Regions from separate parts of the Bradyrhizobium sp. 25ACV genome, predicted to be linked through region 1. Evidence: riboswitches for the same ligand, from Rfam matches in the RefSeq annotation. Region 1 holds a riboswitch; the other holds the start of a gene.
What was found. Region 1 has a riboswitch for glycine ahead of RAD04_RS06920 (L-serine ammonia-lyase). Riboswitches for the same ligand answer to the same signal wherever they lie in the genome.
Positions count from the first base shown of each region.

Region 2: another riboswitch for glycine. It lies ahead of gcvT (glycine cleavage system aminomethyltransferase GcvT); the one in region 1 lies ahead of RAD04_RS06920 (L-serine ammonia-lyase).

Region 1 covers NZ_JAVAYO010000002.1:689,552-705,314, forward strand. The annotation lists gene hypF (carbamoyltransferase HypF) at 1-1,539, shown strand, start outside; gene RAD04_RS06905 (HypC/HybG/HupF family hydrogenase formation chaperone) at 1,539-1,775, shown strand; gene hypD (hydrogenase formation protein HypD) at 1,772-2,914, shown strand; gene hypE (hydrogenase expression/formation protein HypE) at 2,911-3,951, shown strand; glycine riboswitch at 4,332-4,420, shown strand; gene RAD04_RS06920 (L-serine ammonia-lyase) at 4,531-5,955, shown strand; gene RAD04_RS06925 (LysR family transcriptional regulator) at 6,060-6,983, opposite strand; gene RAD04_RS06930 (ABC transporter substrate-binding protein) at 7,207-8,190, shown strand; gene RAD04_RS06935 (methyl-accepting chemotaxis protein) at 8,532-10,211, shown strand; gene RAD04_RS06940 (PDR/VanB family oxidoreductase) at 10,394-11,359, shown strand; gene RAD04_RS06945 (aromatic ring-hydroxylating dioxygenase subunit alpha) at 11,688-12,707, opposite strand; gene RAD04_RS06950 (hypothetical protein) at 12,921-13,325, opposite strand; gene RAD04_RS06955 (mandelate racemase/muconate lactonizing enzyme family protein) at 13,395-14,555, shown strand; gene RAD04_RS06960 (M24 family metallopeptidase) at 14,592-15,763, shown strand, end outside.
Region 2 covers NZ_JAVAYO010000015.1:113,497-129,259, reverse strand. The annotation lists gene recA (recombinase RecA) at 265-1,353, shown strand; gene RAD04_RS29485 (hypothetical protein) at 1,467-2,453, shown strand; gene gcvP (aminomethyl-transferring glycine dehydrogenase) at 2,603-5,470, opposite strand; gene gcvH (glycine cleavage system protein GcvH) at 5,488-5,856, opposite strand; gene gcvT (glycine cleavage system aminomethyltransferase GcvT) at 5,867-7,015, opposite strand; glycine riboswitch at 7,160-7,250, opposite strand; gene alaS (alanine--tRNA ligase) at 7,486-10,164, shown strand; gene RAD04_RS29460 (cyclic nucleotide-gated ion channel) at 10,169-11,395, shown strand; gene RAD04_RS29455 (DUF3455 domain-containing protein) at 11,400-11,900, opposite strand; gene RAD04_RS29450 (NADP-dependent isocitrate dehydrogenase) at 11,997-13,211, opposite strand; gene RAD04_RS29445 (TrmJ/YjtD family RNA methyltransferase) at 13,548-14,747, shown strand; gene RAD04_RS29440 (amidohydrolase) at 14,891-15,763, opposite strand, start outside.

The sequences.
Region 1 (15,763 bases):
AAGCCGTTTGCGGTCATGATTGCCGCAGTCGACGTTGTCGCGAAGATCGCTAGCGCGGATGCAACAGAGCTGGCATTGCTGGAGTCAACGGCGCGCCCGATCGTATTACTGACATCGCGTCGGCAACTCGCGCCGGCAATCGCACCGGACCTGTCGCGGATCGGCGTCATGCTGCCGGTCGCGCCGCTGCATCATCTGGTGTTCCATGTGCTGAACTCGGCACACCCGCGTGCGAATGGCTCTCCTTGGGTAATCGTGGCGACGAGCGCCAATCCGGGCGGCGAGCCGCCGGTCATCGAGAATGACGAGGCGGAGCGCCGACTCGCCGGCATTGCCGACCTGATCGTCACCCATGATCGCGATATCGTCACGCGTGCCGACGATTCCGTGGTGTCGGTCGTTGCCGGACGCGCGCAATTCATCCGGAGGGCCCGCGGCTATGTTCCCGAGCCGATTCGGTTGGCGCGTGCCGTGCCGCCGGTGCTCGCAGTGGGTGGCGCGCTGAAGGCATCTGTCACGATCACGCGCGGTGATGAAGCCTTCGTCTCCCAGCACATCGGCGATCTCGACACCGTGGAGGGCATTCGCTTCTTCGAGGAGACGGTCGAGCACCTGATCTCGACGCTGGATGTCGAGCCGGCCGTCGTGGTGCATGATCTTCACCCCAACATGGCCTCCACCCGCTTTGCCGAGGCGAGCGGCCGCGGGCTGATTGCGGTTCAGCACCATCATGCACATGCGGCGTCGGTGATGGCGGAGCACGGTATCGACGGACCCGTGCTGGCACTGGTGCTTGACGGCTTTGGTCATGGTAGCGACGGCGGGAGTTGGGGCGGCGAGCTCTTGCGATGTGAGGGCGCGCGCTTCCGGCGGATCGGACATCTGGTGCCGCTCAGGATGCCAGGCGGCGATCGCGCCGCGCGCGAGCCTTGGCGGATGGCTGCCGGCGTGCTTCAGGCGCTCGGGCGCGGCGCGGAGATTCCGCGTCGCTTTCCGGCGCAGCCGTTGGCGGCGGGTGTTTTAACCCTGCTCGACCAGCCCGACGTGCCAACGACGACCAGCGCCGGCCGGATGTTCGATGCAGCCGCCGGATTGCTGGGATTCTCCACGCGGCAGAGCTATGAAGGCGAAGCCGCGATGAAGCTGGAGGCGCGTGTTCGCCGGACACGCGTCGCTGAGGATGCCTGGACAATCGAACAAGGCGTGTTGTCGCTGTATCCGCTGTTTGAACGTCTTGTGGCTGATGCCCCCGGTCCGACCGTAGGCACGGAGCTGCTTCATGGCACGTTTGCCGCGGCCTGTGTCGACTGGATCGCGTGTGCGGCACGAGAGACCGGCCTCACCACCGTCGTTTTGAGCGGCGGCTGCTTCCTCAACGCGATCCTGAGCGAGGAGGTGCAGCGCGGCTGCGTCGCTGTCGGGCTCAATCCGCAGCTCGCGCGCCAGGTGCCGCCAAATGACGGCGGCTTGAGCCTCGGCCAAGCCTGGGTTGCCGCTCTCCAAATGCTCGAACAACAAAGGCTGGAAGGAAACGCCTGATGTGTCTCGCCATACCTGCAGAGGTTACAAAGCTCCTTCCCGACGAGATGGCCGTCGTCTCGATCGACGGCGTCAGCAAGGAGATTTCGGTGGCGCTGATCGCAGATCTCGCCGTGGGCGACTACGTGATCATCCACGTCGGCTATGCCCTCACCAAGATCGACCCGGATGAGGCGGGGCGGACGCTGGAGCTCATGCGTGAGCTCAGCACCGAAGGGCAGGGAGCAATGCAGTGAAATACGCCGACGAATTTCGGGACAAGGCAATCGCGCTGGGATTGGCCAAGGCGATCCGGTCTGAGGCCAATCCGCAGAGGTCCTACCGCTTCATGGAGTTCTGCGGCGGACATACGCACGCGATTTCGCGCTATGGCCTGGAGGACATACTGCCCAAGAACGTGCGGATGATCCATGGCCCCGGCTGTCCCGTCTGCGTGCTGCCCGCGGGACGTATCGACATGGCGATCCGGCTGGCCGATCGGCCGGAGGTGATCCTTTGCGTCTATGGCGATTTGATGCGGGTGCCGGGCTCGCAAGGTGCCTCGCTGTTGAAGGCGAAGGCACGTGGCGCCGACGTCCGCATGGTCTATTCCACGGTCGATGCGATCCGGATCGCGGAAGAGAATCCGGAGCAGGAAGTCGTGTTCTTCGCGATCGGCTTCGAGACCACGACGCCGCCGACCGCAATCATGATCCGGCGCGCCGAGAAGAAGCAGCTCGAAAACTTCAGCGTGGTCTGCAACCACGTGCGGACGCCGCCGGCGATGCAGAACATTTTGGAGAGTCCCGACACCCGCAGCATCCGCCGCGTCGAGATCGACGGCTTCGTTGGGCCCGCGCATGTCAGCATCATCATTGGCACCGAGCCCTACGAGGTCTTTGCAGAGGAATTTGGCAAGCCGGTGGTGATCTCGGGCTTCGAGCCGCTTGACATGATGCAGGCGATTCTGATGCTGGTGCGTCAGGTCAACGAGCACCGGAACGAGGTGGAGAATCAATACAGCCGTGCCGTAACGCGCGATGGGAATCCGCGCGCCAAGGAGGAGGTCTCGAATATTTTCGAGCTGCGCGATCAGTTCGAATGGCGAGGCCTCGGGCGCGTGCCCTATAGCGGATTGAAGCTGAAGCAAACCTACGCCAGATTTGATGCGGAGATACGTTTCGCCTTGAACGAGCTGCGCGTCCCCGACAATCCGGCCTGCGAATGCGGCGCGATCCTGCGCGGTGTCAAGAAACCGGTCGACTGCAAGCTGTTCGGAACGGTGTGCACGCCGGAGACCCCGGTGGGATCCTGCATGGTCTCCTCGGAAGGCGCATGTGCCGCGCATTGGACCTATGGTCGCTTCCGCGATCGTCAGCAGAAGCGGGCCTCATGAGAGCCCATCAGCGCAAGCTCGACATCAAGCACGGCTGCGTCGACCTGTCCCACGGTTCCGGCGGCCGTGCGATGTCGCAGTTGATCTCGGGCCTGTTCCACGAGGCCTTCGGCAACGAATGGCTGGCGCGCGGCAACGATCAATCCGCCTTCGACGTCGGCGCCGGGCGCATGGTGATGACGACTGATGGCTATGTGGTTTCACCGCTGTTCTTTCCCGGAGGCAATATCGGCTCGCTCGCGGTGCACGGCACCGTCAACGACATCGCCATGGCCGGTGCCCGACCGCTTTATCTGTCTGCGAGTTTCATTATCGAGGAAGGCTTTCGGTTTTCAGACCTCAAGATGATCGCGGACTCCATGGGCGAGGCGGCGCAATCCGCCGGCGTCCATATCATCACCGGCGACACCAAGGTGGTCGAGCGCGGCAAGGCCGACGGCCTGTTCATTTCGACCGCGGGCGTTGGCCTGGTGCCTGAGGGACTCGATCTCTCCGCCGAGAATGCGAGGGTCGGAGATCGGGTGCTGATCTCGGGCACGCTTGGCGATCACGGCGTAGCAATCATGTCAAAGCGCCAGAACCTCGCCTTTGAAACGGAGATCGTCTCGGATTCGGCCGCCCTGCATGATCTGGTCGCCAGGATGGTGGCGGCGGGCGGCCGCGGCATGCGTCTGATGCGAGATCCCACGCGCGGCGGGCTCGCGGCGACACTGAACGAAATTGCCCAGCAGTCCGAACTAGGCTTCAGCCTCCAGGAAGAGGCGATCCCGGTCAAGCCGGGGGTGGCGGCTGCCTGCGAGCTGCTCGGGCTCGATCCGCTCTACGTCGCCAATGAGGGGAAGCTGGTCGCGATCGTGTCGCCTGATGTCGGCGGAGCCGTGCTGGCCGCCATGAGAGCGCATCCGCTCGGCCGCAATGCTGCCGATATCGGCGAAGCGGTGCCGGACAATCATCACTTCGTGCAGATGGCGACGAGCTTTGGCGGTGGCCGGATCGTCGACTGGTTGTCGGGCGAGCAACTGCCCCGGATCTGTTGAGGCCCAAGATGCGCATTTAGCCCCATGCCAACGCCGCGTCCTATACCTACACCGCGAAGCACGAGAGTTCAGTCCGGTGGATTCGCTTGAAACCTTCGAGATCGCGAGCCAGCACTGTGAGGAGCATTCAATCGAAGTCCTCAACGAATTCATTAAAGTATCTTTTCGCTGGCTGTGCACGCCGGATTGACCGACAAGACCCATGGCTCAATGCAAAGCGCCCAGACCGAAATCCCTCTACCGGCAGGTCAACCCCGTAAACGACGCAGAACGGCAAGACTTTGCATCTTCGGTTCATTGTTGACCCAAGCCGCGTAGTAGAATACTTGAGAAGTGCAGCCACGAATTTGATGTCCTGACTCAGGAGGTCGAGTCCCAAGACGTCGCTTGCGGAAGAGATCGGCTTCGGCCGACGCCGAAGGAGCAACCGCCCCGGAAACTCTCAGGTAACAAGGACCGCGTGTGACGAAACAACATCTGGAAAGAGGTGCCTTGGCACCCGCCGACGGGATAATACTCTCAGGCAAATAGACAGATGGGGCGCATTTGAAATCAATCACTTGATTGAGGTGTGCGCCCATGTCCCAGACTGTCGAACAAGTCACCACGCCCGGTTTATCGTCCAGGCGCCTAGCCGGTCCGATCAGTGTCCTCGATCTATTCACGATCGGAATCGGCCCATCCAGCTCGCATACCGTTGGACCGATGCGCGCGGCCCATCGATTCATCGAATGCTTGGGCGAAGATCTATGGCGCTGTCGCTTGGTTGTCGTCGAGCTCTACGGGTCGCTGGCGCTGACTGGCAAGGGTCACCGCACCGATATTGCCCTTCTGCTGGGACTATCGGGCTGGCTGCCAGAATCCGTTGATCCTGAAGCCATATCCATTATTGCCGGGCTGATCCGATCGCGTTCCGAGATCTTGCTTGGCGGTCGTCATGCGGTTGGCTTCGATGAGCGTCAGCACCTCACCTTCCGCACCGGCGAGTTCCTGCCGGGGCACTCAAATGGTATGAAATTCGCAGCGCATTCGGATACGGGCGTCCTGCTTCGTCAAACCTATTACTCCGTTGGCGGCGGTGCGATCGTGTGTGAAGGCGACCAGCCGAGGAACCCCGCTGTTCGAAACGTTGGATGTGAGCCGTACCCGTTCACGTCAGCGCATGAGCTTCTTACGATAGGTGAGAGGACCAGCTTGTCGATTGCCGATATCGTTGCTGCCAACGAACTATCGCATAGGGAGGAGACTGAAACCAATGCATTCCTGGATAGCGTTCGCGATGCCATGATGCGCTGCATCGATCGCGGGTGTGTCAACGGGGGTGTTCTGCCTGGTGGCCTGAAGGTACCGCGCCGTGCGCCAGGCCTGCTCAGCAAGCTCAAGACGACGTCAAAGGGGGCGGCACATCCATTTCACGTGATGGAATGGGTCAGCCTCTTTGCTCTCGCGGTCAATGAAGAGAACGCGGCCGGGGGACGGGTCGTGACTGCGCCGACGAATGGAGCTGCCGGCGTCATACCCGCGGTCCTGAAATTCTCCGAGATGTTCTTCCCGGATCCGAGCCCGGCAAAAGCCCGCATCTTTCTCCTGACGGCGTCCGCGATCGGTATGCTCTACAAACGAAACGCTTCGATATCCGCCGCCGAAATGGGTTGTCAGGGCGAGGTCGGCGTTGCTTGCTCCATGGCGGCAGCAGGACTTGTGGCCGTCCTGGGTGGCACCAACCGGCAGATCGAGAACGCCGCCGAAATCGGCATGGAGCACAATCTCGGTCTCACATGTGACCCGATCGGTGGCCTCGTGCAGATCCCGTGTATTGAGCGCAACACAATGGGTGCGATCAAGGCGATCAATGCGGCGATGCTCGCGTTGCATGGTGATGGCCAACATCACGTGTCCCTCGATGCCGTCATTGAAACGATGCGCCAGACGGGGGAGGACATGCGCACCAAGTACAAGGAAACGAGTCTGGGTGGCCTGGCCGTCAACGTGGTCGATTGCTAGATACCCTGAAGCAAGCGTTGTTCAAGGAACGCTCATTTCGGACAATGCTCCGACCCGCGACGCGTTCGGCGTAACAGCGCCGCTGGTCGAGACCCGCTGCATCTTCACCCCGCAACCGGGAAGCCAATCTGTCGGGAATTCCGTCGTCGATGGGCAACGTCGAGAATGAGGGTTCGCAGCCACTGCAGCCCGGGATCTCGTTCATGCGAGATGCGCCACTGAAGAACGTCGGTCATGAGGGGGAGGGATATGGGAGCTTCCACTTTCCTTATCGGCAGCGTGGCCGATGCCCGATCTGCCAGGTCCGCAGGGATGAGCGCCAGGAACTGGGTCCCGATAAGCGCTTGCGGAAGCAGGGTGAAGCTTGGTGCCGTTATCCCGGCCTGTGGAGCGCGGCCAAATTGCTTGAAGAACCAAGCTTCTATGAACGTCGCTCGCTCGCTATAGGCCTGCGCATGACGCATCTCGAGAAACTGTTCGAGCGTCAAGCTATCCCCGACGCTTTCGTTCTCCTTCCATACGATACATTCGTAGCTAATCGAAGGGAGGGCGGCGAACGGACAATCTTCCAGCATGAATCGATCCGGAACGATCAGGAAATCGATCTCGGTGCGAAAAAAGCGGGTGCTTGGGCCTTGGTAGAATATGTTGACCGATGGGGCGACAGCGCGCAATGCGGCAAGGATATCGACGATAAGAGTTGCCCAGACATAGTCAGAGCACGCGATCGTAAAATGTCGCTCGGAGGTTGCTGGGTCGAACGAGGTTCGCATTGCCAAGAGTTTTTCCGTTTCGGTCAGGATGGCGCGGAGCGGTGCCACCAATTCCTCTGCGAGAGGGGTGAGAGCCATTCGGCGGCCGTTCCGAACCAGCAACTCGTCTTCGAAGTGCTGGCGCAGCCTGGATAGAATCCCGCTGGTCGCCGACTGGCTGAGCAGCAGTCGCTCGGCCGCCCGCGATATGTTTTGATGGGTCAGGATCGCGTCCAAGGCGACGAGCAGATTCATGTCGAGGTGCCGGAACCGCATGGGTGGTCTCTTCGAAGTTTCCATGGTCTGTCGGGAGCCCTTTCGCTCCCTTCCCTGGCACGAGTGTACCCGAGGCGCATTTGGCGACTGGGGCGTTTGTGCTTGGCCCGGGCGGGTAAGCCGCTTGACATTAAGTCTTATGTGATCACAATACGAGATCAAATTTATCGGGGTTGTTTCGGTCACGGGCACTTGCCCGCAGAGACCAGAAGAGGAGGGACTTATGCCAAAACTGCACCAAGTTTTTGGGGTTCTTGCGGTCGCGATCGCCGCCTCGTTCTGGACAACGACAGCGTCCGCCCTGGACACTGTGAACGTCCGGTTTAGCTGGAAGCTAAAGGGCGAGTATGGCTTCCTCTATCTGGGTAAAGAGAGGGGCCTCTACCAAAAGAAGGGAATCGATATCGTTCTCGGAGAAGGCGCCGGTGCACAAGCAGCTCTCGGAGGTCTTGTACGCGGCAATGAAGATGTCGTGGTCGTTCCCGCCATATTTGCCATCTCGGCAATCGGAAAAGGAATGCCGGTCAAACTCGCGGCGATTTATCAGGAGCGAGCGCCCTTCGCCCTCATTTCGTGGCCCGACAAGGCCGTGACAACACCGGCGCAGATGGAAGGCAAGTCGCTTGCGATCTCCGTCGGAGACCCTGCCACGACCTATCTGGACGTCTTCTGCGCGATCAACAAAATCAACTGCGACAAGATCAGTAAGGTTCAAGTCGACCCGCAGGTGAAATTTCCCCAATTCATGCAAAGGCGCGTCGATCTCATCAGCGTTTATACCAATGTTGATCTGCCCCTTATCGAAGAGCGAAGTGGCACAAAATTTCCTGTGTTGGACATGCCGAAGTTCGGCCTCGGCGTACCTGGGCTTGCCGTCGTGGTGAGCGACAAGGGAATCGCCGAAAAATCTGAACCGCTCAGGCGCTTCCTCGCCGCGACCGAGGAGGCAATCGAGTTGACCAAGTCAGAGCCGGCGGCAGCGACGGCCGCGCTGAAAAGCGCTTGGAGCGCGGCTCCCTCGGACGAGCTGATCAAAGCGCAGATCGTTGCAACTTCAGCCACGCTGAATTTCGAGAAGGGTCGGCCAGCCGGCTGGATCAGCGACAAAACGATATCGGACGCGTTGAAATTGATGTCCGCAACCGAGAGTACCGACCCGAACAAGCCGGTTACAGACTTCTACACCAACGATCTACTCAAGAAGTAGCTCACGCCAGGTCGGTGGCGACGATCGATATACAGCTACTCAAACTTCTGTTGCGGTCCCGCCGTCTCTTCGAGCCGACCGGCATGGCGTGACTGTCGTGGGCGAGGCGAAGCGCTGTGGGTCGTCGTGGATTTCGTCCTTGGATGTGTCCACCCAGGTCCGCCTTCACCTACGCAGGTGCATAGTCGGGTGCCGGAGAAGAGCGAATGTTTTGCTCGCTCAGGCCGTGCGAGCGTCAGTGTCCTCAAGGCAGCCGCGAATGATCGTGCGGCATGCGACGTCAACAGCGAACTCCTGAACGTATGGGCTCTCAGCTCTGCCAGCGCGGGAAGAATGGTTACATGTTCGGATCTCTTCGCATCTCCACCAAGCTCTTGATCGTCGTCTTGTTGTCAATTCCCGGGATGGTCGGCACCGCCGGCATCGGCCTATCGACCCTGAAGAATACCTTGCTCGCGGATAGAAAGGCGAAGGTGAAGGAGCTGGTCCTGCTCGCTCGCTCCGCGATCGAAGCCGACTACCAAGCCGGGCGCAAAACCGGCCTGTCAGAACTGGAGGCGCGTGAACGATCGAGAGCGCTGCTTCGCATGCTGCGTTACGACAAGGACAACGCCTTCTACGCCGCGACCAAAGAAGGCATCCTCGAAGTGCATCCCAAGCAGGCCGTCGAGGGCAAAGATATGACGCAAACGAAAGACGCAAATGGCGTCTACTTCTTTCGTGATGCGGTCGCAGCCGCTGCCCGCGGCGGCGGTTTCGTGACTTTCAGCTTCCCGCGCCCCGGCGGTAGCGAGCCGGTGCAGACCCTGACTTACGCCACTGAAGTGCCAATATACGGGTGGGTTCTGACCAGCGCCCTTTATATCGACGATATCGATCAAATTTTCTGGACAGAAGCGCGCCGCCTGGGAGGGATCGTCTTCTTCATCCTCTTGCTCGTGGCCGGAGTATCTCTCCTGATCAGCCGCAACGTGGCCAACCCTATCGCGGCGATGACGACGGCGATGCTCAAGCTCTCGAGCGGGGGAACCGAGGTGACAATTCCCGCTCAGGACAGAAAAGACGAAATTGGCGCAATGGCCAGATCCGTCCAGGTTTTCAAGGAGAGCATGACCGAGACCATTCGTTTGCGCCACGCTCAGGATGAGTTGAGACAGCAGAGCGAAGCTGAGAAGAGGCTGTTCATCACCAAAACGGCCGATGAATTCGAAAGCGAGGTCAGGAGATCGCTGGATACGCTCGCCAAGGCCGCGCGCGAAATGCATATCACGTCGCAGCGCATGTCGACGTCATCGGAGGAGGCGACCGAACAGGCGACGACTGTCGCGGCAGCCGCAGAGCAAACCTCCGCCAATGTGCAGACAGTCGCTGCCGCAACGGAGCAGCTTTCCGCATCCGTTCATGAGATCGGTCGCCAGGTGGATCAATCGACCACGATTGCTTCAAAGGCCATGGATGAAGCCAAACGCACGAACGAGGTCGTGCATGGGTTGTCGTCTGCGGCGCAGAAGATCGGGGATGTCGTGAAATTGATCACCAATATTGCCGGTCAGACTGATCTTCTGGCTCTCAACGCAACTATTGAGGCCGCTCGTGCTGGAGACGCTGGTAGCGGCTTCGCGGTGGTGGCCAACGAGGTAAAGTCGCTCGCAGGCCAAACAGCCAAGGCGACTGAGGCAATCTCCGCGCAGATAGAAGCCATGCAGGTCGCGACCACGGAGGCCGTCGAGGCCATCGAGGGTATCGGTAGCACGATCGTCTCGATCAACGAGATCACGGTGGCTATCGCCGCGGCCATTCAGCAGCAGGGCCTTGCGACTGGCCAGATCGCGCGCAACATACAGGAAGCGGCACGCGGCACCAACCAGGTCTCGGATAACATCGTTCGCGTCAATCGAATGGCAGGCGAAACCGGCGCAGCGGCGCAACTCGTGTCCCGTTCGGCCGAGGACCTCAGTAAGCAGTCTGCAGGCCTGCTTGTCGACGTTGAACGCCTCGTTGCCAACATTCGAGGCGCATAGGCTCGCTGAAGGCAGCGAGCGGAGTATCTCCGCGGTGCTTCGGGTGTACTATCGATCGGGCCGATAGTTGGGCTCCAGGAAACCGATTTCCGCGCTGTTCCGGAATTGAATAACATCCAGCCCATAGGCGGTATTGCGGCGATGGCGGGCAAGTCGCTCATGGCATGCGTCGGATTTGAACGATGGTCGATCCAGGACATACGATGGAAACAAGGATACGCAGGGTCCACTACGTTGCTTGCGATATAGTGAGCATCGAGCTCGAATCCGCAACGTCAAATGAACTCCCGCCTGCTTCTGCCGGATCGCATGTTGATGTCCATGTCTCCGACAAGATCGTTCGGCAGTATTCTGTTTGCAATGACCCCTCCCAGTCAGGCTATTACAGACTTGCAATACTCAACGACCCGGGCTCGAGAGGGGGATCCAGGGCGATCCACGAGACCTTTCGCGAGGGAATGATCGTTAAGATAGGACGGCCGCGCAACAATTTCGGGCTTGTTGAGGATGGCGGGCGCGCGATCCTCCTCGCCGGGGGAATCGGAATCACTCCGCTGCTCTCGATGGCCTATCGGCTTCAGACGATCGGCAACGATTTCGACTTCCACCTGTGCGTTCGGACCCGGGATCGTGCACCCTTCGTCGATGAAATCGCCGCCTCGCCGTTCGCAGGCCGATTTCGGCTCCACGTTGACGACGGGCCGGTGGAGCAGCGATTTCAGCCGGACATGGATCTCAACGGAGTATGCTCCAGCACGAGCATCTACATATGTGGACCGAGAGGCTTCATAGACTTTGCGGTCTCTGCCGCGAGAAGGGCTGGCTGCCTTGAGGAGAGGATTCACACCGAAAGCTTCTCCGCTGGCGACGTGAAGGGCGGGGCGTCGTTCACGGTTGTGGCTTCACGAAGCGGCCAACGACTTGTTGTGCCCGGCGACAAATCGATCGCATCGGTCCTCGAGGAGAATGGAATTAGCGTCGAGCTTTCCTGCGAACAGGGAATCTGTGGAACGTGCCTTACGAGAGTCCTCGCGGGACGACCTGAGCACAGGGATTCCTTTCAGACCGACGCCGAGAAACAAATGAACGACAGGATCGCAATTTGTTGTTCTCGGTCTTTGTCCGAGGAACTGATTCTCGACGTCTAGCCGAGTCCGGATCGCGCGTTCGAGTCAATCCGCCTGCGCCATCGTACCCTTCGATGACCGGCCGATATGGCAGCCGCACATGGCGCATTTGGCGCTGATAGTGAGGTGTCAGTTCAACTGTAACAGACGCCCGCATGGCCCGCCCTTGCCACAGTAAGCTGGCTCTCACGCTGCGCGATGCAAAAAAAAAGCCGCCGATCTGATGCGGCGGCCAAGTCAGGGAGGGGCAGACGCCCGGTCTGCCAGCGGAAACGATCGACCTTGCTTGCTGAGTAGCTTGAGAAACTCGTCGCCCTTTGTCTGGCGATCAGGTGTCAAACGCTATGCCTTACGACTGCTCGGCTTTGAGCTGAGCCTCCACGATCCGCCGTGCCCTGACCGCCGGGCCGTCGGTCTGTAGAAGAACGGGCTTGAGCGACATCAAGTCCTGGGTGTTCACCATGCGCTGCTGAGCCTCGATGACCGGCTTGTCTTCGTCGTCGAAGAGAGCCACGCCGGCCTTTAGCAATTCTTGGCTGAGGTCATCTTCATCCTGGCGGAAATCGCGCGACATAGCCCAGAAGTAATGTGTCGACGTTTCTGTTTCCGGAGTGAGCAGGTGAGACGTTGGAATTGAAAGGCCTTCTTCTACCGGCCTGTTGACGCCCGTCATGCCGACGTCAAGCAGAAGGAGCGAGGGAGCGTTCCAACGCATGAAGTTGCGATGGTCGCCACGCTGGTCCCCTGGAAACCCCAGCATCTGAAAATACTTGTTCGGCAGTTGATTAGGACGCGAGAATTTCGCCCAGACTTCATTGGGTTGCGGTTCCTTTTCGGCCTCGAATTTGGGCGGCCCCTCCGCATTCTTGAACATCGGATGAAGGTACTGCCCATGGCTCAAATCGAGCAGGTTGTCAGAAACCAGCTGATAATTTGCCTGGACGTGGAGGTAGCTACTGACCGTGCGAAACTTCGGGTTTGTCAGAACACTGAAGTCCGCGATCAAGGACTCGTCGGCCTTGCTTGCGTCTCCAAGCCAAACCCACGCGACGTCATGTTTCTCCACGACCTTGTAGCTCTTGACTTTGGCTGCCCTCGGGATCGCGCCATCGCCATGTGGATTGAGGGTACATGCGCCGCTCGGATCGAAGCACAGTCCGTGGTAGGCGCACTCGACGATGTCGCCTTTGAGCTTCCCGAGGTGAAGCGGGACAAAGCGATGCGGGCACCGATCAGTAAGCGCGGCGACATCTCCGGCTTCCTTGCGGTAGAAGACAATGCTCTCGTTGGCGATGGTTCGTGACAGCAAGCTGCGTGTGATTTCACGCGACCATGCCGCGGCGTACCAGGTGTTCTGGATGAATGACATTGGCTCCTCTTTGCTCCGTTCTGTCGGACGGCTGTCGGAGGAAACTCTCACCATTAGAGCGGTTTTAAAAATCAGCATTTTCAATGCAAACTATCGGGATCTCCGATAGTTCGCCGATTGAGCGGCCCTTCACGATGCCAAGGAGGGGAGATCGAGATCCGCCAATGGGCTCTGCATCCTCGCTAACGCTGAGGCGCGTGGATCCCCGGCATCTTAGCGGCTGTCGTCGACTTCATAGACGTGTCGCTCGAACCGTTCCACCAGCGTGTGCATCACCCGGCGTGCTTGAACAAACGCCTCTGAGCCGGCTCGAGCTGCCATATCGGCCTCGTATGCTGCGCGAGAGGGAAATCTGCACTCCCATCTGACGTCGGGTCCATTTCCCTCACGCAAGACAAGGATTTCGCCGGGCTCCAGGCCGAGTTCGCGCCGGATGCCGCTTGCCTGGCGGCGCTGTTGGAGCACTACCGGCGCCTGATCCTGCTTGGCGAAGTAGTTTGTTGCTTCGACGATCGTCAATTTTTCCTCCTCTGACCCGCGGGTCTTCAGCACCCGCGCAATCCGCGATGCCGCTACGACACTTGACCGGCCCATATTATGATCATAAAGTGTGATCACGATAGATGATCTTGGTTTCGACCCATAGCAAACTGAGCGCGAAACCCAAACGAAATAAGGCAGGCCCATTTGCCCACGATCAAATCCGTCGAAACGTTGATTGTCCAATTGCCGACGCGGCGCGAGCACAAATGGGCAGGTCTGACCGAGGTGATCGGCCGATACGTCATCGTCAAGATGACCGACAGCGACGGTCGCGTTGGTTGGGGCGAAGCGCCAGCTCTCAAGGACTGGGGTGGCGAGTTCGGTCGGTATTTCGGCGAATCCGCTTTGATCACGCGTGTCGTGATCGACACGTATCTGGCTCCCGCGATTGTCGGCGTCGAGCTCGGTAATATCGCCGAACTGCATGCACGAATGGACGCGGTCATCAGGGGCTACCCCTATTCCAAGGCTGCCGTCGAGTTCGCCGCCTATGACCTTGCCGGTCGTTGGCTCGATGTTCCCGTCAGTACCCTGCTCGGCGGCAAAGCGCGCGATCGTGTGCCCGTTACCCATTCGATCGGCTTGATCTCGATCGAAGAGGCTCGCGTTGAGGTCGCAAAGCTGGTCCAGGAGGGGGTGCGAACCATCAAGGTGAAGATCGGGGTCGATCCGGATCGCGACGTTGCGATGGTCGATGCCGTTCGCGAAGTCGCCGGCAATGCCGTCGAAATCTGCGTGGACGCCAACGAAGGCTACAAGACGCCTGGCGAGGCCGTTCAAGTCGTTCGTCGGATGGAGAAGAATCGACTGAAATATGTCGAGCAGCCCGTCATGGGCATCGAGCGCATTGCCGAGGTTGGTCGCCGCATCGACGCACCCGTCATGGCCGACGAGTCGGCCTGGAATGCGCATGATTCGATCCAGATCGTTCGGTCCGGCGGCATCCAAATCGTGTCCATCTACACGACAAAGGCTGGTGGTCTCTACAAAGCCATGGAGGTCGGGGCGGTGTGCCGGGCGGCCGGCATCATCTGTAACGTCAACGGGTCGATCGAGACCGGGATCGGGAATCTCGCCAACGTCCAACTCGCCGCAGCCTCACCCTCCGTGACCCTGTCCTGCGTCATTCCGATTTCGACGCCGGCGGAGTTCCAGCACGGTCAGGTTGCCGGCATCTACTACAAGGACGATCTGCTCGTAGAACCCATGAAGGTCGCAGATGGCGCAATCGTCGTGCCATCCGGACCGGGAATGGGTATCGAGGTCGACCAGACGAAGATCGAAAAGTACCGCGTGCGAGATTAAGCGCGCAGCAAAGAAGTTGGAAAAACAGGAGCGGTCATGCGGGCGGAAATCGTCGCGAAACAAGTCAAGTCAATGTCTCAGCATGGGCTGGATGCCATCATCTGCTCTTCGCCTGAAAATTTTTCGTATACTGCGGGGTTCGTGGTCCCCTCGCAACCACTCATCCGTCACCGCCATGCAATGACCATCGTCACTGCCGACGGCCGCTCGGCATTGTTCGGCGTCGATATGGAGGCATCGACGATCAAGCGTCGCCAGCCGGACGTGCCGACGCGCATCTGGGCGGAATTCTCAGACGATCCCATGCTTGTGCTCGCCGATCAACTCGCGGGGCTCGGACTTGCTCAGGCTCGCATTGGACTCGAAATGGACTACCTGCCGGCGGGGGATTTTGCCCGGCTGCTCGCGGCCATGCCGGCCGCAAAGTTCGAGCGTGCCGAGCCGATCCTGGCGCGACTTCGCCAAATCAAGACCTCGGAGGAGATTGCGCTTTTGCGCAAACTTTCCCGTATTGCCGACCAGGCCATTACCGATACTCTCTCTGTGGTCGACGAGGGCAATTCCGAAATGGACATCGCCGGCCACCTGACCCGCAATGTCTATGCTCTCGGCGCCGATCACTTCAAGCTGATGATCGTGGCGACCGGCGAGCGCAGCGTCTTGCCCAACGTCGGCCCGTCGGAGCGCGTCTTGAAGCGGGGGGACGTCTGCCGCGTGGAGATATTCTCCGTCATCGACGGGTATCAGGCTGGCGTCTGCCGAACCGCGATCGTCGGCGAGGCACCGCCCATGGCCGAGAAGATCTGGGCGCATCTGGTCGAATGCAAATACGAAATCATGGAGAAAGTGAAGCCGGGCGCGAGCTGTCGCAATATCTACGATGCGTTCATTGCGAAGCTCGCCAAGCTCGATCTGCCGCCGATCTCGTTCGTGGGCCACGGTATTGGCCTGCACCTGCACGAAGATCCCTACCTTGGACTGACGCCGGTGCTGGGCAAGCCGGGCACCGACGCGCCGCTCGAGGCGAACATGGTGCTTGGTTTCGAGCCGCTTTGCTATGACACCGGCCATGGCTTCGGCATGCAGAACAAGGATATGCTGCTGGTGACCGCCAATGGGTCGGAACTGCTTTCCGACTATGCCGACACCGACCGGTTGATTCCCGTGGGTACGGCCAGGAAAAGCGGGGCCGTGCGCAGGGCCGCCGT
Region 2 (15,763 bases), on a different contig from region 1:
CAATCGGCGTTCTCATCACCGATAGTGGCCTCGCTTCGTGCGGTGATGGCCCATTAAGGACAATTAACGGGAGCCGCGTCTGTCCAGTTGTGTGCACAACGCGAATAGGGAGGGGGACGTGGAGATGCTCACGGACAAACCCCCAAATCCGCAAAAGAACATATTGCGAACCTAGAACAAATAGGGTACGTTGCTTTTATCGCCGAGCCGCCTCGCCAATCGTTTGTCCCTCACGCGAATCCTCGCCATAAGGAGCACGACCCAATGTCCGCCACTGCCCTGCGTATCGTCGAAGGATCTTCCATGGACAAGAGTAAAGCTCTGGCCGCCGCGCTCTCTCAGATCGAGCGCCAGTTCGGCAAGGGCTCGGTGATGAAGCTCGGCAAGAACGACCGGTCCATGGACATCGAGGCGGTGTCGTCAGGCTCGCTCGGGCTCGATATCGCGCTCGGCATCGGCGGCTTGCCCAAGGGACGCATCGTCGAGATCTACGGGCCGGAATCGTCGGGCAAGACCACGCTGGCGCTGCACACGGTGGCGGAAGCGCAGAAGAAGGGCGGCATCTGCGCCTTCATCGACGCTGAGCACGCGCTCGACCCGGTCTATGCCCGCAAGCTCGGCGTCAACATCGACGAGCTCCTGATCTCGCAGCCCGACACCGGCGAGCAGGCGCTGGAAATCTGCGACACGCTGGTGCGCTCGGGTGCGGTCGACGTCATGGTGATCGATTCGGTCGCCGCGCTGGTGCCGAAGGCCGAGCTCGAGGGCGAGATGGGTGATGCGCTGCCGGGTCTGCAGGCGCGTCTGATGAGCCAGGCGTTGCGCAAGCTGACGGCCTCCATCAACAAGTCCAACACCATGGTGATCTTCATCAACCAGATCCGCATGAAGATCGGTGTGATGTACGGCTCGCCGGAAACCACGACCGGCGGCAACGCGCTGAAGTTCTACGCCTCCGTCCGCCTCGACATCCGCCGCATCGGCGCGATCAAGGAGCGCGACGAAGTGGTCGGCAACACCACGCGCGTGAAGGTGGTGAAGAACAAGCTGGCGCCGCCCTTCAAGCAGGTCGAGTTTGACATCATGTACGGCGAGGGCGTCTCGAAGATGGGTGAGATCCTCGATCTCGGCGTCAAGGCCGGCATCGTCGAGAAGTCAGGCGCCTGGTTCTCCTATGACAGCCAGCGCCTCGGCCAGGGCCGCGAGAACTCGAAAGCGTTCCTGAAGGCCAACCCCGACATCACCGCCAAGATCGAGACCTCGATCCGCCAGAACTCCGGCCTGATCTCCGAGCAGATTTTGGCCGGCACGCCGGAGAGCGACGCCGACGGCGAGGAGCCGACGGAGGAGTAAAATCTAACGCGAAGAGTTTTCGCGAGGAGCGGGCGCTGAAGACGTTGAGTTGCCGACGTCGTCAGTGCCCGTTTCGTTTTGCGTGAGGGTGGGGCGCGCCGACGATGAAACGGATGATTCTGACCAGTTCGTCCGGCGCTGGCCTCACCTATGCCGATCGCGCTGACATGGTCGTCCCGTTGATCTTTCGATTCGTATCTGGGCCCCTGCCTACGTCGCACCACCTTGAGACCTACCTCACGGGTGTCTCGCACCGCAGCGATCCGGAAGTGCGGTGGTCCGATCTTGTTGCCCGATCTCCCGAGGCCGGCCTCGCGCACAAGCAGCTCCCGCTAGATTGGTTCTGCAAGGCCTACGGCTTCGATCTCATCGAACTGTGGTTTGATCCCCGTCCGAACGATCAATTGCAGCTGGTCTGGATTCTCGATTACCTGCGCTCACAATCCTACATGGCCGAGCGACTTAAATTGCGGCTCGTCGATTTCGATCTGCTCGAAGCAGACGCTGTGAGGCTGCGCGATCGTGCCGTGCGGGTGTTCGACGTAACGGAGCCCGACTTCGAGGCCGCTCGCATGGCCTGGGAAGCTTATCGGGCCCCCACGCCGGAGCTCTGTTTTGGGCTGCTGGGGCGTGAGTTTCCCACGCTGCCCTTCCTGAATCCGGCGATGGAGCAATTGCTGGCTGAACTGCCGTCAACGACGACTGGACTGGGCGCGACGGAATCACGGCTTCTCGATCTGATTGCGGCGGGCTGCAGCCGGACAAAGGAGCTGTTTCAGCCGGGCGGGCTGCTCGAAACGCGCGTGTTTGACCAGTGGGAGCTTGGGCCGTTGCTCGAAGGGCTTGCGTCCGGCCCGATGCCGGCGGTCGCAGGTCTCGATCCGAAACTCGAGACGCTTCCCCGGCACGATGCGCGAGGTCGAAACGCCGCCTTTCGCCGGAGCCGGCTGTCGCTGACGGAGTTTGGCAAAGCGGTTCTGGAAGGTCGGGAGGATTTTCGCCGTCATAACCCGATTCGGCGCTGGTGGGGCGGTACGTTGCTGACCAACGATCGACTGTGGCGGTGGCGGGAGGAGAGTCGCTCGTTGATCGCGCCTTAGGTCAGGAGCCGTAGGGTGGGCAAAGGCGCGTAAGCGCCGTGCCCACGATCTTTCACGTCATGCAGAGGCGGTGGGCACGCTTCCGCCTTCGCTTTTCGAGCTACGGCGGACAAGTCGCTTTGCCCACCCTACGAGACCTCCGTCGTGGCCTACTCCGCAGCTTCCGCGTAATCGCTCACCGGCGGGCAGGAGCACACCAGGTTGCGATCGCCATAGACGTTGTCGACGCGGCCCACGGGGCACCAATATTTGTCGGCCCGCGAAGTGCCGGCGGGGAAGCAGCCCTCAGCGCGGGTGTAGGCGCGCTTCCAATCATCGTCCGCGATGTCGTGCACGGTGTGCGGAGCGTGGCGCAGCGGTGAGGCCTCGATCTTGAAACGGCCGGCCTCGACCTCGGCGATTTCTTTTCGGATCGCGATCATGGCATCACAAAAACGATCCAGCTCCGCCTTGGATTCCGATTCGGTCGGCTCGATCATCAGCGTGCCCGGCACCGGGAAGCTCATGGTCGGCGCGTGGAAGCCGTAATCGATCAGGCGCTTGGCGATGTCGTCGACCGTGACGCCGCTCGTATTCTTCAGCGGACGGGGATCGACGATGCATTCATGGGCGACGCGGCCCTTGGCGTTCTTGTAGAGCACCGGGAAATGCGGATCGAGGCGCGCGGCGATGTAATTGGCGTTGAGGATCGCGATCTCGGTGGCGCGCTTCAGGCCTTCACCGCCCATCATCAGGATGTAGATGTAGGAGATGGTGAGGATCGAGGCCGAACCGAACGGCGCGGCCGAGACCGGGCCGACCGGTGCGTCGCCTTGGGTCGCGGGGTGACCGGGAAGGAACGGCGCCAGATGCGCCTTCACGCCGATCGGGCCCATGCCGGGGCCGCCGCCGCCATGCGGGATGCAGAAGGTCTTGTGCAGATTGAGATGGCTGACATCGGCGCCGTAATCGCCGGGCCTGCTAAGGCCGACCTGCGCGTTGAGGTTGGCGCCGTCGAGATACACCTGGCCGCCATGGCCGTGCACGATGTCGCAGATCTCGCGGATGTGCTCCTCGAACACGCCGTGCGTCGAGGGATAGGTGATCATGACCGCGGCGAGGTCATTGGAATGCTTCTCGGCCTTGGCGCGGAGATCATTGACGTCGACGTCGCCGTTCTTCTCGCAGGCGACCACCACCACGTCCATGCCGACCATCGCGGCCGAGGCCGGATTGGTGCCGTGGGCGGAGGAGGGGATCAGGCAGATCTTGCGATGCGTCTCGCCACGCGCGGCATGGTAGCCACGGATCGCGAGCAAGCCGGCATATTCGCCCTGCGCGCCCGAGTTCGGCTGCAGCGAGATCGCATCATAGCCGGTGATGTCGCACAGCCATTTTTCCAGGCGCGCGAACAGCGCTTGATAGCCCTTGGCCTGCTCCCGCGGGACGAACGGATGCAGCGAGCCGAACTCCGGCCAGGTCAGCGGCATCATCTCGGTGGTCGCGTTCAGCTTCATGGTGCAGGATCCCAGCGGGATCATCGCACGGTCGAGCGCGAGGTCGCGGTCGCTGAGCTTGCGCATGTAACGCAGCATCTCGGTCTCCGAGCGATGCGCGTGGAAGACGGGATGGGTGAGGAAGGAGGTCGCGCGCTTCAGCGCCTCCGGCAGCGCCTCGCGTGTGGTCGCCTCTAACTCGGCATAGGCGAGCTTGCCGCCGAAGGCGCGCCAGACCGCTTCGATCGTCGCAGCCGTGGTGGCCTCGTCGAGCGCGATGCGCAAGCTGGTGGCGCCGACGCCGAGATTGATCTTCTCGGCCGCAGCGCGTGCGACGATTTCGGCGCGCTTGGCGCCGGCATCGACGCTGATCGTGTCGAAGAAATTTTCGCTATCAGGCGCGAAGCCGAGCTTGCGCAGGCCGCTGGCGAGCACGGCGGCGCGGCGATGCACATTGCGGGCGATCTGCGTCAGGCCTTCGGGGCCATGATAGACCGCGTACATCGAGGCGATCACGGCCAGCAGCACCTGCGCGGTGCAGATGTTCGAGGTCGCCTTCTCGCGGCGGATGTGCTGCTCGCGGGTCTGCAGCGCGAGCCGGTAGGCGGGCGCGCCGCGCGAATCCACGGAGAGGCCGACGATGCGGCCGGGCAGCGAACGCTTCAATGCATCGCGCACCGCCATATAGGCCGCGTGCGGTCCGCCATAACCCATCGGCACGCCAAAACGCTGCGCGGAGCCGATCGCGATGTCGGCGCCGAGCTCGCCGGGCGAGGCGAGCAGCGTCAGGGCCAGGAGATCGGCGGCAACGATCGCGAGCGCGCCCTTGGCCTTCAATGTTGCGATCGCGGGCCGGAGGTCGCGCACCGCGCCGGAAGAGCCCGGATATTGCAGCAGCGCGCCGAGCACGTCACTCCCAGCGAGATCGGTGAGGGGATCGCCGACGATCAGGGTCCAGCCCAGCGGCTCGGCGCGGGTGCGCATCACAGCGAGCGTCTGCGGATGCACGTCCTTGTCGACGAAGAAGGCCTGCGCCTTCACCTGCGAATGCCGTTCCGCGAGCGCCATCGCTTCGGCCGCGGCGGTGGCCTCGTCGAGCAGCGAGGCGTTGGCGACGTCGAGCCCGGTGAGGTCGCAGATCATAGTCTGGAAGTTGAGCAGCGCCTCCAGCCGCCCTTGGCTGATCTCGGGCTGGTAGGGCGTGTAGGCCGTGTACCAGGCCGGACTCTCAAGGATGTTGCGCTGGATCACCGCGGGCAAAATCGTGCCGGAATAGCCTTGGCCGATCAGCGAGGTGAAGACCTGGTTCTGGGCTGCGAGCTCGCCCATATGCGCGATCGCCTCGGTCTCGCTGAGCGGCTTGCCGAGATCGAGCGGGGCGGCCTGCCGGATCGAGGCCGGCAGCGTCTCCGCCATCAGGGCGTCGACGCTTCTAGCGCTGACGGTTTCGAGCATGGCGGTGACGTCACGCACTGAGGGGCCGATATGGCGGCGAACGAAACTGGCGGCGGCGTCGCCGTTGGTTTTGCGGTGCGCGGTCATCGCTTGCTCCATCGTCCTTAAGCCGTATGTGCCTTGTAGGCGGCTTCATCCATGAGGCCGCCGAGTTCGCCCTTGTCGGCCATCTTGATCTTGAAGAACCACGCCTTGCCTTGCGCATCCGAGTTCACCAGCGCCGGCTCGGCCGCGAGCTCGGCGTTGGTCTCGAGCACTTCGCCGGTCACGGGCGCGTACACGTCCGAGGCCGCCTTGACGGACTCAACCACGGCGGCGGCTTCCGCCTTCTTCAGGGTGCGGCCGACCTTGGGCAATTCGACGAACACGACGTCGCCGAGCTGCTGCTGGGCGTAGTCGGTAATGCCGACGGTGGCGACGTCGCCCTCGATGGCGAGCCATTCATGGTCGGAGGTGTACAGCGTCGTGGTCATTCTCGAATCCTCAGCGTTTGTAGGTGTTCTTGACGAAGGGCATCGCGGCGACCTGCACGGCTAAGCGCTGGCCCCGCACCTCGGCGAAGAGTTGTGTGCCGAGCGCGCTTTGGCTCGTGGGCACGTAGCCCATCGCGACCGGCGCATTCAGGCTTGGGCCGAAACCGCCCGACGTGACTTGTCCGATCGGCTCGCCGCCGGCGCTGTCAGCAAACAGCAGCGCGCCTTCGCGCACCGGTGCGCGTCCCTGGGCCAGCAGGCCGACCCGGCGGCGGGCCGCGCCGTTGTCGAAATGGGCGAGGATTTTTTCGGCACCGGGAAAGCCGCCGGCGCGCGCGCCGCCACTGCGGCGGGATTTCTGCACCGACCATTCCAGCGCGGCCTCGACCGGCGTCGTCATGGTGTCGATGTCGTGGCCGTACAGGCAGAGCCCGGCTTCCAGCCGCAGGCTGTCGCGGGCGCCCAGGCCGATCGGCAGCACATCGGTGTTTTCGAGCAGCGTTTTGGCGAGACGTTCGGCATCGGCTGCGGGAACCGAAATTTCAAAACCATCCTCGCCGGTGTAGCCGGAGCGTGAGACGAAACAGCCGAGGCCGGCCACCTTGCGGGGGCCGGAATCCATGAACTTCATGGCGGGCGCCTCTGCACACAATTTCGCCAGCACGGCCTCTGCCTTCGGCCCCTGCAGCGCAATCAGCGCGCGATCTGCGAGGGAATCGATGACGCAGTCTTCAGAGAGATTCGCGCGCAGATGCGCCTCGTCGGCGTCCTTGCAGGCGGCGTTGACGACCAGGAAGAGGTGATCGCCGAAATTAGCGACCATCAGGTCGTCCAGAATTCCGCCATCGGCGTTGGTGAACTGGGCGTAGCGCTGCCGTCCCGGCGCGATCGCCACGATGTCCTGCGGCACCAGCCGTTCCAGCGCGCGGGCGGCGTCCTCGACCCTGCCGGATTTCGGCCTGAGCGCGATCTGGCCCATATGGGAGACGTCGAACAGGCCGGCGGAGGTCCGGGTATGGAGGTGCTCCTTCAGCACGCCCGCGGGGTATTGCACGGGCATGTCATAGCCCGCGAACGGCACCATCTTGCCGCCCAGGGAGACATGAAGCCCATGAAGGGGCGTACGTTTCAGGGAATCTTGGTCGTCGTGCGCTAGCATCACAGGGGCCCTCGGCGGTTCCCCTGGGACGATTCCCTGAGGACACCGGTCGAAGCCCCATCTGTCGCTGTGCCTGAGAGTATTATCCCGTCGGCGGGTGCCATCCGGGTCTAAACCCGTCGGCGCCTCTTTCCAGATGCTGTCAAAGCCACGCGGTCCTTTTGCCTGAGAGTTTCCGGGGCGGTTGCTCCTTCGGCGCCGGCTGCCTAAAGCCGGTCTCTCCCGACGTGGCCGTACGATACAGATGGGTACAGACCACAGGGCGGCCAAGCCTGTCAACGCGTCCGCTTGCCCTATCAACGGGATTGCAAAGGGGATTGAGCGGCTGCGGCAACCCTCTGATCTCCTTGCACAGTTTCTGGACAGCGAAGCTGGCCTTGTCTAAAAGCGCTGTGGCCCGCAGATATCAGCCTTAACGTTTCGGTTTGGATGGCGAGAAAGCGGGTCCAAGCACACCCGATTGGATGAACATGAGCGGCGTCAACGAGATCAGGTCGACCTTTCTGAACTTCTTTGCCGAGAACGGCCACGAGATCGTGTCGTCCTCGCCATTGGTGCCGCGCAACGATCCGACGTTGATGTTCACCAATGCCGGCATGGTGCAGTTCAAGAACGTCTTCACCGGCGTCGAGAAGCGGCCGTATCAGCGCGCCACCACGTCGCAGAAATGCGTGCGCGCCGGCGGCAAGCACAACGACCTCGACAATGTCGGCTACACCGCGCGCCATCTCACCTTCTTCGAGATGCTCGGCAACTTCTCCTTCGGCGACTATTTCAAGGAGCGCGCGATCGAGCTCGCCTGGACGCTGATCACCAAGGATTTCGGGCTCAACAAGGACAAGCTGCTCGTCACGGTCTACCACACCGACGACGAGGCGCACGGGCTCTGGAAGAAGATCGCCGGCTTCTCCGACGACCGCATCATCCGCATCCCGACCTCGGACAATTTCTGGGCGATGGGCGACACCGGTCCGTGCGGCCCGTGCTCGGAGATCTTCATCGACCGCGGCGATCACATCTGGGGCGGCCCTCCGGGCTCGCCGGAAGAGGATGGCGATCGCTTCCTCGAATTCTGGAATCTCGTGTTCATGCAGTATGAGCAGGTGACGAAGGAGGAGCGCGTGGATCTGCCGCGTCCCTCGATCGACACCGGCATGGGCCTTGAGCGCATGGCCTGCATCATGCAGGGCGTCGACAGCGTGTTCGAGACCGATCTGTTCCGCCATTTGATCGATGCGGCCTCGTCCGCGCTCGGCAGCGGGCCGAACGAGCAGACCGTCGCCTCGTTCCGCGTCATCGCCGACCATCTGCGTTCCTCGGCCTTCCTGGTCGCGGACGGCGTGCTGCCCTCGAACGAGGGCCGCGGCTATGTGCTGCGCCGGATCATGCGCCGCGCGATGCGCCATGCGCAGCTGCTCGGCGCGAAAGAGCCGCTGATGCATCGGCTGGTCTGGGCGCTGGTCCGCGAGATGGGCCAAGCCTATCCCGACCTGATGCGTGCGGAAAATCTGATCGAGGAAACGCTACGGCTGGAAGAGACCCGCTTCCGCAAGACGCTGACCCGCGGCCTTGCCATCCTCGACGAGAAGAGCGCGTCCTTGAAAAAGGGCGACATGTTCGACGGCGACGTCGCCTTCACGCTGTATGACACCTACGGCTTCCCGCTCGACCTGACGCAAGACGCCCTGAAGTCGCGCGGCATCAGCGTCGACCAGGCTTCCTTCTCCGATGCGATGGAGCGGCAGAAGGCCAAGGCGCGCGAGTCCTGGAAGGGGTCCGGGGAAGCTGCGTCCGAGGCGATCTGGTTCCCGCTGCGCGAAAAGCTCGGGGCCACCGAATTCCTGGGCTACGAGACTGAGAGCGCTGAAGGCGTGGTGTCCGCGCTGGTGAAGGACGGTGCGGAGGTCGCCAGCCTGAAGGCCGGCGAGACCGGTGCGATCGTGCTGAACCAGACGCCGTTCTACGCGGAGTCGGGCGGCCAGGTCGGCGACATCGGCGTGCTCACGGGCGAGGGCGGCATCAAGTTCCGCGTCACCGACACGCAGAAGAAGCTCGGCGATTTCTTCGTGCATGTCGGCACGGTGGAGAGCGGCGAGCTGAAGCTCGGCACTGCGCTGCAGCTCGAGGTCGATCATTCCAGGCGCTCCTCGATCCGGGCTCATCATTCGGCGACGCATCTCATCCACGAGGCGCTGCGCCAGGTGCTCGGCGACCACATCGCTCAGCGCGGCTCGATGGTCGCGCCGGATCGCCTGCGCTTCGACTTCGTGCATCCGAAGCCGATCACGGCGGAGGAGCTGGCCCGCGTCGAGGACATCGCCAACGACGTGGTGCTGGAGAATGACGAGGTCACCACCCGCGTGATGGGCGTGGATGAAGCCCGCGAAGCCGGAGCGCGTGCGCTGTTCGGCGAGAAATACGGCGACGAGGTCCGCGTCGTCTCCATGGGCAGGACCGCGCGCGAGCGCGGCGCCAACGCGCTCGGCTGGTCGGTCGAGCTTTGCGGCGGCACCCATGTGCGGCGCACCGGCGACATCGGCCTGATCACGCTCACCGGCGAGAGCGCGGTTGCTTCGGGCGTGCGCCGTATCGAGGCGCTGACCGGCAATTATGCGCGCAGGCACGCCAACGAGACCATGGCGCTGGCCAAGACCGCGGCGAACGAGCTGCGCACGTCGCTCGACGACGTCCCGGCGCGCATCACCGCGCTGATGGAGGAGCGCAAGAAGCTCGAGCGCGAGCTCTCCGAGGCCCGCAAGAAGCTGGCGATGGGCGGCGGCGCTGCGGCCAGCAATGGCGCAGCCAGCGGCGTGCGCGAGGTCGGCAACGTCAAGCTGATGGCGCGCGCGGTCGAGGGCATCGAGATGAAGGATCTCAAGAGCCTCGCCGACGACGGCAAGAAGCAGATCGGCTCCGGCGTCGTCGCCATCGTCGGCGTCACCGAGGACGGCAAGGCCGGCATCGTGGTCGGCGTCACCGCGGACCTCACCTCGCGCTTCAACGCGGTCAACCTCGTGCGTGTCGCCTCCGAGGCGCTCGGCGGCAAGGGCGGCGGTGGCCGGCCGGACATGGCGCAGGCCGGCGGCCCTGATGGCGCCAAGGCGACCGAGGCGCTGAGCGCGATCGAAAAAGCGATGGCGGGCGCGTGAGGCCGTGCGCCCCGTTCCGCGAGGACGTGGCTCAGCCGATCCGAACTTGAGGGATCGCCTCTACGAACTGCTGGAGCACGATCCGCTGGCTTATTCAGCCGGGTCGCGCTTCATCCAGATCATCATCGGCGTCATCGTGCTCAATGTGGCCGCGATGATCCTCGCCTCGGTGCCGGAGCTGGACGCGCAGTTCGGCACGGTGTTCTCGGCCATCACCATCCTGTCCGTGATCGTGTTCGCGCTGGAATATGCCGCACGTCTCTGGACCGTGGCGGGCCACACCCAGCGCAAGGGCTCCTCGCTGTCCGACCGGCTCGGCTACGCCTTCTCGGCGCTCGGCATCATCGACCTCATGGCGTTCCTGCCCGCGGCAATCGTGCTCGCCGCCGGCCGGCACGCGACACTGGCGGCGCTCGGCGTGCTGCCGTTCTTCAAGCTGATACGGTACTCGCCGGCGATGCGCTCGCTGCTCGCGGCTGTCCATGCCGAGCGGCGGGCGCTGATCGGCTGCGTCGTCATCCTGATCGGCGCGGTCTTGACGTTCGCCTCGCTGCTCTACGCCATCGAGCGCGACGTGCAGCCCAGCAAGCTCGGCACCATTCCGGATGCGATGTGGTGGGCGATCGTGACGCTCGGCACCGTCGGCTATGGCGACGTCGTGCCGGTGACGCCGCTCGGCAAGCTGGTCTCCACCTTCGCCATCATCAGCGGCTTCGCCATGATCGCGCTGCCGGTCGCGATCATCTCCACCGCCTTTGCCGAAGAGGTGAAGCGGCGCGATTTCGTCGTCACCTGGGGCATGCTGGCGCGGGTGCCGCTGTTCTCGCATCTGTCGGCCGCGGAGATCGCCGACATCATGCGGCTGTTGCGGGCGCGCACCATCGAGCAGGGCGAGATCCTGGTGCGGCGGGGCGATGTGGCCTCGTCGATGTATTTCATCACCGCGGGCGAGGTCGAGATCGCGCTGCCGAGCCAGCATGTGCACCTCACGGACGGCACCTTCTTCGGCGAGATCGCGCTGCTGCACAAAACAAAACGCAGCGGCACGGTGATGGCGACGCGCAAGACGCGCCTTTTGGTGCTCGATGCCCAGGATTTTCACGCCTTGATCGCGCGCATGCCGACGCTCGCCGACCACGTCCACACCACCGCCAAGGCGAGACTCGCCGACACCGGCGACCTCGCCGTTGCCGAGCTCGCACAGGCGGAGAAGGACGACCCCGACCGCTGAGCGGTCAACCTTTCTTCAGGAAGACGTAGACGGCCGAGTAGGGCACGCTCCTGAATTCGCCGGCTTTCTCGCAGGCACCGTCCAGCTTGCCACCCTGGGTGCTCACGCGCTGCACGGTGGTAACGGGCGTCAGCACGCCGCTGCCGCGGCGGGCCGTAACTTCCAGCTTCAGCCAGGGGATATCGGCCGCGGTGGTGCCCGGCGCGTTTCCGATCGCCTTACCGACGACGGCGCTGCCGTCGGCGTGCTCCCAGTTCGGTCCGGCATAGTGCCGGCCGATCGTCTTGCCGTCCGAGAGAAGCGTCGCGATCGGCTCGCGGAAGCTCCAGGCGAGCTTGCCCTCAGCGCCGGCCTTGCACTCATAGACCTGCGCACCCTCGGCGTGGACGCTGAGCACGACGCTCTCGCCTGATACGGCGATGGCCTCGGGAAGCGGCTCGGCAGCTCCGGCCGGTCCGATCAGGGCTGCGAGCAGCATGGTGGGGCCGGCAAGCTTGATGAACATGGTGGCATCTCCGCGCAAGGTCTCAAAAAGAAACGGGCCGCGCTGTTGCGCGGCCCGTGATGATGTCTGGCCCAGTCGGGCGAAATTGCGGTCGGCTCAGGCCGCCAGCTCCTTGGTGAGGTTTTCCGCGACCTTGTCGAGGAAGCCGGTGGTCGAGAGCCAGCGCTGGTCGGCGCCGACCAGCAGCGCGAGGTCCTTGGTCATGTAGCCGGCCTCGACGGTGTCGACGCAGACCTTCTCCAGCGTGTTGGCGAACTTGGCGAGCTCGGCATTGTTGTCGAGCTTGGCGCGGTGCGACAGGCCGCGGGTCCAGGCGAAGATCGAGGCGATCGAGTTGGTCGAGGTCTCCTTGCCCTTCTGGTGCTCGCGATAGTGGCGGGTCACGGTGCCGTGGGCGGCTTCGGCTTCCACGGTCTTGCCGTCGGGGGTGAGCAGCACCGAGGTCATGAGGCCGAGCGAGCCGTAGCCCTGTGCGACCGTGTCGGACTGCACGTCGCCGTCGTAGTTCTTACAGGCCCAGACATAGCCGCCGGACCATTTCAGCGCCGAGGCCACCATGTCGTCGATCAGGCGGTGCTCGTAGGTCAGGCCCTTGGCCTCGAATTCCTTCTTGAACTCGCGGTCGTAGATGTCCTGGAAGATGTCCTTGAAGCGACCGTCGTAGACCTTCAGAATCGTGTTCTTGGTCGAGAGATAGACCGGATAGTTGCGCAGCAGGCCGTAATTGAGCGAGGCGCGGGCGAAGTCGATGATGGAGTCGTCGAGATTGTACATTCCCATCGCGACGCCGGCGTCGGGAGACTTGAACACTTCCTTCTCGATGACGGTGCCGTCCTCGCCGACGAACTTCATCGACAGGGTGCCCTTGCCGGGGAACTTGAAGTCGGTGGCGCGGTACTGGTCGCCATAGGCATGGCGGCCGATGATGATCGGCTTGGTCCAGCCGGGAACCAGGCGGGGCACGTTCTTGCAGATGATCGGCTCGCGGAAGATCACGCCGCCGAGGATGTTGCGGATGGTGCCGTTCGGCGACTTCCACATCTGCTTGAGGTTGAACTCCTTCACCCGGGCCTCGTCAGGGGTGATGGTGGCGCACTTGACGCCGACGCCGACCTTCTTGATGGCTTCGGCGGCGTCGATGGTGACCTGATCGTTGGTGTGGTCGCGGTATTCCATGCCCAGGTCGAAATACATCAGTTCGACATCCAGGAACGGGTTGATCAGCTTGTCCTTGATGTACTGCCAGATGATCCGGGTCATCTCGTCGCCATCGAGCTCGACGACGGGATTGGATACCTTGATTTTTGCCATGATCGGGGAAGCCTCTTGGGAACGGCGCTTTTGGCGCGCCACGGGAATATCCGCCGCCTCTTAGCACCGCCGCGCGGCGGGCGAAAGCCAAGGGATTATGCACTTTTAGCCGATCCAGCTTGCCCGGATGGGGGGCGGGCGACGGCCCCCGGCGGGGCGGCCTGAGGCTTCAGAAGAGATTCAAAAGTCGATTCTAACCCCGTTATTTTCCTTGAGAATTCTGTCAGGACAGGCAAACGACAGGCGGCAGGGCGGCGCCGACCGGCGGCCGGTTTGAATCAATTCCTGAAGAGCGCCCTGGCAAGGCCTTGAGAACCAGAGTGAAAGCGAAACGAAATGTCGGGGACTGACAAGAGCAAGGCGGGTTTGTCCCTCGACGGTCCCATCGTCATCCTGGTCGAGCCGCAGCTGGGCGAAAACATCGGCATGGCCGCGCGCGCCATGGGGAATTTTGCCCTTGGCGCCTTGCGCATCGTCAACCCCAGGGACGGCTGGCCCAACATCGCCGCCCAGCGCGCCGCCGCCGGCGCCGACCATATTCTGGAAAAGGTCGAATTGTTCGGCACGGTCGAAGACGCCGTCGCCGATCTCGATCTGCTGTTCGCCACCACCGCGCGCCCCCACGACCAGGCCAAGCCGGTGGTCGGGCCGGAGGAAGCTGCCAGCGAGATCGCGGGTCACGTCGCGACCGGCGGCAGGTGCGGTATCCTGTTCGGCCGCGAGCGCTGGGGGCTGACCAACGAGGAGGTCGGGCTCTCCAACCGCATCATCACCTTCCCGGTCAATCCGGGCTTCGCCTCGCTCAACCTCGCCCAGGCCGTGCTGCTGGTCGGCTATGAATGGTTCAAGCGAGCGACCTCGGGCGAGCTGCCGCACGCCATGCCGGAGCGCTCCGAGCGCGCCTCGCAGCACCAGATGCAGGCGTTCTTCGACAACCTCATCCGCGAGCTCGACAAGGTGGAATTTTTGCGCCCGGCCGAGAAGCGCGACACCATGCTGGTGAACCTGCGCAACATCTTTAGCCGCATGGAGCCGACCAAGCAGGACATGCACACCCTGCACGGGGTGATCATGGCGATCGCCGAGGGACGCAAGGGCCCGGCCAAGGGCGGCGTGCTCGATGGCGAGCAGGCGACGCGCCTGCGCGCGCTTTTGGCCGAGCACGGGCAAGGCGGCGGCGTGCCCGACAGCGGCTCGACCGTGCGGGGCCTTGCCCGTCTGCTCCGCCGCAACCCGACCGATGCCGAGCGTCTGCTCTGGCAGGCGCTGACCCGTGATCGCCGCTTCGCAGGTGGGTTCAAGCGCCAGACCCCGGTCGGCCGCCACATCCCGGACTTCGTCTCGTTCCCGCATCGGATCGCGATCGAACTGGTCAATCCCGGCGAGGGCGAGGCGATTGCGGCGGACCGCGCGTCGCGGCGGAGCTGGCTCGAGGCGCGGGATTATCGGGTGCTCGACATTCGTGCCGCGGATGTGGAGCGGGATCTCGAGGCGGAGCTGGCGCGGCTGCAGGGGATGATCGAGCAAGCGATGTAGGTGCCGTAAGGCATAGCTCTCGTAGGGTGGGCAAAGCGAAGCGTGCCCACCATCTCTCGCTGATCATCAAGAGAAGGTGGGCACGGCGCCTACGCGCCTTTGCCCACCCTACGGCACTTCCTGCTGGTCGGCAGCGGATGACGTCAGCGCTGAAACACGACCTTGCCGCCCACGAGCGTCAGGTCCACCTTGATGTCCTTGATCTGCTCCTCCGGCACGACCGTGTAGTCAGCGGAGAGCACCACGATGTCCGCAAGCTTTCCGGGCTCAATAGTCCCTTTGCGCGCTTCATCGAACGTGTAGCGCGAGGCTGCGCTGCTGTAGAGTCGCAGGGCCTGCTCGCGCGTAATGGCTTCTGCCGCGCCGTAGACGTTTCCGTTGGGGTCCTTCCTGGTCACCATGATGTACATGTTGAGGAAGGGGTTGATCGGGTTGACGGGAAAGTCCGTCCCGGCGCCGAGACTATTGAGCCCCATTTTTTCGATTAACGTCCTGGTCGGTACGGCGCGATCAGCGGTCGCTTTCCCGAGAAATCGTTCGACGGTCGCTGCCTTATCCCACATGAAAGCGTTCTGGAAATCGACACGGGCCCCCAGCTTTTGCGCACGCTCCATCTGTTCTGGCCGGATCAGGCTGGCGTGAATGAGGACGAAGCGACGGTCTCGGATCGATTTCTCCATATCCGCTGCCTCGAACGCATCGAGCACCTGGTCGATACCAAGGTCACCCACCACGTGGACACCGACCCGCCAGTCATATCGGTGGCAGATGGAGATGAGTTGCTTCAATCGCTCAGGTGTCTGCTGCGCAACGCCATGATAGTTGTCGTGTGAATCGGGATACACCTCGCGCATGAGCGCTGTCTTCAGCGTCATGCCGCCGTCGTAGAAGATCTTGATTCCCGCGAACTTCAGCCAATCGTCGCCAAAGCCTGAAGAGGCCCCATTGCCTGCCATGATCGCTTCCCACGCGGTCAGATCGGCCGGAGGCTCTGGTCGAAACATCACGCCGGTGCG